One region of the Weizmannia sp. FSL W8-0401 genome, then DNA from elsewhere that is predicted to be linked to it. Evidence: riboswitches for the same ligand, from Rfam matches in the RefSeq annotation. Region 1 holds a riboswitch; the other holds the start of a gene.

The links. Region 1 has a riboswitch for FMN ahead of ribD (bifunctional diaminohydroxyphosphoribosylaminopyrimidine deaminase/5-amino-6-(5-phosphoribosylamino)uracil reductase RibD). Riboswitches for the same ligand answer to the same signal wherever they lie in the genome.
Region 2: linked by a shared signal. The riboswitch ahead of NSU00_RS08360 (ECF transporter S component) and the one ahead of ribD (bifunctional diaminohydroxyphosphoribosylaminopyrimidine deaminase/5-amino-6-(5-phosphoribosylamino)uracil reductase RibD) in region 1 are both predicted to bind FMN.

What each region holds. Positions count from the first base shown of each region.
Region 1 covers NZ_JBBPAG010000001.1:3,266,007-3,268,469, forward strand. Annotated here, with positions in the region: gene ribD (bifunctional diaminohydroxyphosphoribosylaminopyrimidine deaminase/5-amino-6-(5-phosphoribosylamino)uracil reductase RibD) at 1-985, opposite strand, end outside; FMN riboswitch at 1,092-1,231, opposite strand; gene ychF (redox-regulated ATPase YchF) at 1,306-2,406, opposite strand.
Region 2 covers NZ_JBBPAG010000001.1:1,733,053-1,735,515, forward strand. Annotated here, with positions in the region: gene NSU00_RS08350 (helix-turn-helix domain-containing protein) at 1-131, opposite strand, end outside; gene NSU00_RS08355 (ferredoxin) at 398-646, shown strand; gene NSU00_RS08360 (ECF transporter S component) at 678-1,256, opposite strand; FMN riboswitch at 1,404-1,539, opposite strand; gene NSU00_RS08365 (peptidoglycan DD-metalloendopeptidase family protein) at 1,610-2,326, opposite strand; gene NSU00_RS08370 (ATP-binding protein) at 2,436-2,463, opposite strand, start outside.

The DNA of each region.
Region 1 (2,463 bases):
AAGGGGACGGCGCGTTTTGCCCGCCGACCACTTTCGGGGCAATGTAAAAAATATACTGCTGCACTGCGCCTTCTTTTAAAAATGAGCTGTTTACCGCCGCGCCGCCTTCGACGAGCAAAGTCATCACGCCTTTTTTTCCGAGCGCCGCTAACACGTCACGGATCAAGAGGCGGGCATGCGGCATGCGGGCCACTTCGGCATTAAGCTGCTTCAGACATTGTTCTTTTTCTTTTGGTGCATCGCTTCCGCAAAAAATAATGGTTGGCGCATCGCCGTTTAGCACTTTCGCTTCCGGCGGGATGCGCAAATGGGTGTCTAATACAATGCGAATAGGATTTTTCCCGGAATGGGGCAAACGTGCGGTGAGAAGGGGGTTATCTTGGAGAACGGTTTGTATGCCGACAAGTATTGCATCATGCCTGCTTCTTAACCAGCGGGCATCACGCCTTGCTTCTTCACTTGTGATCCATTTGCTGTCACGGGTTTCAGCTGCAATTTTTCCGTCTGCCGTCATGGCGGTTTTGACAGTGACAAACGGTGTTTTCGTTTGAATAAAGTGGAAAAAAGGGCGGTACAACCTTTCCGCTTGTTCCTTCAATACCCCGGTTTCCACTTCTACGCCGGCTTGCCTGAGCTTTTCTATTCCTTTGCCTGCGACAAGCGGATTGGGGTCCAATGCAGCGATATATACTTTTTTGATGCCTTTTTCAATTAAAAAATCTGCGCACGGCGGCGTCTTTCCGTAATGGGTACACGGCTCCAGCGTCACAAAAACTTCAGCGCCCTTTGCAAGCGGCCCGGCCTGTTCCACTGCAAGCCTTTCCGCATGTTTTTCTCCTGCCTTTAAGTGGGCCGCCATCCCGACGATCGTGCCGTTTTTCACGGCGACACTTCCAACCGGGGGATTCGGGGAAGTCTGCCCGGCCACACTTTCGGCCAATTGGAGTGCAAGCTGCATATAATCTTCTTTTTGCAATCCTTTCATGCCTCCTGTATTCAATTTCCGCCAACATACACCCGTGAAAACAAAAAAACCGCACGAAGATGTGCGGGGCAAAACGGCATAATGAAATACGCGTTCCAATAAACACCTGATCCTTCTCCCATCCAGACTGTTACTGTCGGCTTTGGAATTTCACCAAATCCACCGCATTCCGGAGAATACGGGTCACGGGCTTTGAGTTTCCTCATCACCGCCGGTCGGGAATTGCACCCTGCCCCGAAGGAAAATATTCGACTGATATTTATTTTAACGGATGATTTGAATTTTTTCAATACAATTCGAATATTCGTCCAAAAGTCCTGTTATACATTAAACCTGAAATGCATGACATCGCCGTCCTGGACAACGTAGTCTTTTCCTTCCAGGCGCACTTTTCCGGCTTCTCTTGCAGCTGCCACGCTGCCATATTCGATTAAATCTTCATACGACACCGTTTCAGCCCGGATAAACCCTTTTTCAAAGTCGGAATGGATAATGCCTGCGCATTGCGGGGCTTTCATACCTTTTTTGAATGTCCACGCGCGGACTTCCGGTTCCCCAGCCGTAAAATAAGTCGCAAGGCCAAGCAGGCTGTAAGCAGCTTTAATCAGCTGGTCAAGACCGGATTCCCGGATGCCGAGTTCGGTTAAAAACATTTTTTTCTCATCGTCATCCAGCTCGGCAATTTCTTCTTCAATGCGGGCACATATGACAATCACTTCCGCGCCTTCTTGTTTGGCATATTCGCGCACCTTCCCGACATACGGGTTTGCGGACGGGTCCTGAATGTCATCTTCACCGACATTGGCCACATACAAAACCGGCTTGCTCGTTAAAAGCTGGAACCCTTTGACGATTTTTTGCTGGTCTTCGGTCAGTTCCACCGCCCGCGCCGGTTTTTCCGCTTCAAAAGCCGCCTTTAATTTGGACAGCACTTCGTATTCGGCAACGGCTTCTTTATCCTTCTGTTTTGCTATTTTCTCCACACGCCCGATACGCTTGTCCACCGTTTCAAGATCGGCCAGGATCAATTCAAGATTAATTGTTTCGATATCATCAATCGGATCGACTTTCCCGGAAACATGTGTAATGTTCTCGTCCTCAAAACAGCGCACGACATGGCAGATTGCGTCCACCTGGCGGATATGGGAAAGAAACTTGTTCCCGAGCCCTTCCCCTTTGCTCGCGCCCTTGACGATCCCGGCAATATCCGTAAATTCAAAAGTGGTCGGCACCGTTTTTTTCGGATGGTACAGTTCTGTTAATTTTTCCAGCCGTTCGTCCGGCACTTCCACCATGCCGACATTCGGGTCAATCGTACAAAACGGATAGTTCGCAGATTCGGCCCCAGCTTTTGTGATCGCATTAAACAAAGTCGATTTTCCGACATTCGGCAAACCGACAATTCCGGCTGTTAACGCCATTTTATGTCCACTCCTTCAAACATTCTCGTATCTTTCAAGTTTTTCCCGGCCGTATCA
Region 2 (2,463 bases), 1.5 Mb from region 1:
TTGAAAAAATGGGAATCCTGGATCGTCTGTGCTGATTTTTTGCCGTTTAATAGATGAAAAACAGCATAAGGGGTGCGTTCTCCATTCAGGTTGCTGAAGCAATCCAGCAATACAGCCTGTAAAAAAGGCATCTGAATCCTCTCCTGTTCTTTAGCTGAAAAAAGGGGAAAGTGCAAGGAAAAATCGGGGGTTGGTTCTATTTTAACATGGAAACCGGCGATTTGTTTACCATTTTTTTCATTGATTCGACAGGTTTCACGAACTCCGCGGAGCCCGCTATTGAAATAAGAAAAAAAGAGTTTTAAAATGAAGGAGAAACATCGGCATGCCTCCTTGCGCATTACGAGGCTGCCCGTTTTTCTTTTCTGCCGTGATTGAACAGCGAGGAGGAATCAAAATGGCAAAGTTTACAATCGTAGACAAAGATACATGCATCGCTTGCGGCGCTTGTTCCGCCAGCGCTCCTGATATTTTCGACTATGATGATGAAGGGCTCTCTTTCGTCATTTTGGATGATAATAAAGGCATTGCGGAAGTCCCGGAAATATTGGAAGATGACCTGATGGATGCCTTTGAAGGATGCCCGACAGAATCGATTAAAGTTTCCGACAAGCCTTTTGATGGCGATCCGTTAAAATACGAATGAAAAAAAGCAGGCCGTTTGAGCCTGCTTTTTTTCATATTCTTTTTCCCCCAATGGCGGATGCTTTGTCAATCCAGTTTTTCATTTTTGTAAACATGAGCATAAACAAAACCGTCACGATGAGGCCTTTCACAAGATTAAAAGGCAGCACGCCCGCCACAATATACGCTTTTACATTCCCGACCGAAAAGTTCATGAAGTACAGGTAAGCCGGTAAAATGACGAAATAATTTAAAATGCTCATACATACCGACATGGATACCGTGCCAGTGACTAGACCTACAGTCATGCCCTTTTTTGTCCGCATCCGTTTGTAAATGAGATATGTCGGCAGGACGAACAGCATCCCTGCAAAAAAGTTTGCCACATTTCCGATCGGTACCCCTGCTTCACTGCCGAGCGATAAATAATTCAGGATATTTTTGATCAGTTCCGCTACAACAGAAGCCATTGGCCCGTAAAGAAGGGCTGCCACCAATACCGGAATGTCGCTGAAATCCACTGTTAAAAACGATGGAAAAGGCGGAACCGGAAATTTAATAAACATCAGCATAAAAGCCAGAGCACTGAGCAACGCGACCGCAACGAATTGCTTTACATCCCATTTCTTCATTTAAACTTCCTCTCTCCTTGTGACCGATTTATCATCAAAGGAAGAAAGGTGCCGCGGACCAAAATGAAAAGCCCCTAACAAAATGTCGGGGGCTTTGTAATAGGCGAGTCCAAATAAGCGTTTAACACGTCATTAAACACTGGCAACCTTTATCTTCTCCCATCCAGACTATACTGTCGGTTTTGGAATTGCACCAAATCCTGCCGGAAATCCGGCTCGCGGACTGAAAGGCAACTGCCTTATCACCGCCGGTCGGGAATCTCACCCAGCCCCGAAGATAAATCGTATGAAATTTTTATTACAAGCTTATTATACATGCCGGCTGCCATTTTGTGAAGCATTCCGCACCACTTTCATTCATTTTTTATTTTCAGCACCTGGCCGGCCATAATCCGGTCCGACCGCAATTTGTTCCAGCTTTTCAGCCTGCCCACGCTCGTATGAAAATGGAGGGCAATGTTCCAGAGCGTGTCGCCTTTTTTCACAGTGTAAGCTCCAGGCTGAGGGACGGCGGAAGCATCAAAAACCCCGTAAGGATCATGGGCATTGGCGGAAACCGTCTGGCCCGGCGCGCCTGGTCCGAAGATCAAAAACGGGTCAATGGCGTTTTTCTTATCCGGCGTCCATGGCCCGTTATGCACTTCAAAATGAAGATGGATACCAGTTGAATGGCCGGTCGAACCCATATAGCCGACCACCTTTCCTTTTTCAACATGCTGCCCCGCTCTGACTGCCCTTCCGGCAAGATGGGCGTAAACCGTTTCATAACCGGACGGATGGCGGATAAAAACAACATGGCCGTAGGATGCGGACAAATAGGAACGGGTAACGGTACCTTCTTGGGCGCTGAATATTTTTGCGCGGTATCTTCCGGCAATATCAAGCCCTTTATGTGTGCCGTATCTTGTGTTAAATGTGTCGGAGATCGTCCCTGCCGCCGGAAAAATCCAGTCTTTTGTCGCTTCATGGATAACCGACCCGGATGCGGCCACGTCATTTGCCGAACAGGCAAACCCCAGGCATGCAGCTGTCAATGAAACGAAAAGGCATATTTTGATGTATGCCGGCAATTGATCCACCCCATTTTCATTTTTTCAATTCCGTTTCAAGCAAAGCCATCTTCTAAGATGCGCAAAAAAACGGGAAAATATACAAAAAAAGGCAGACCCGGCGCAAAGGTCAGCCTTTTTTTGGAAGGAAAAATGAA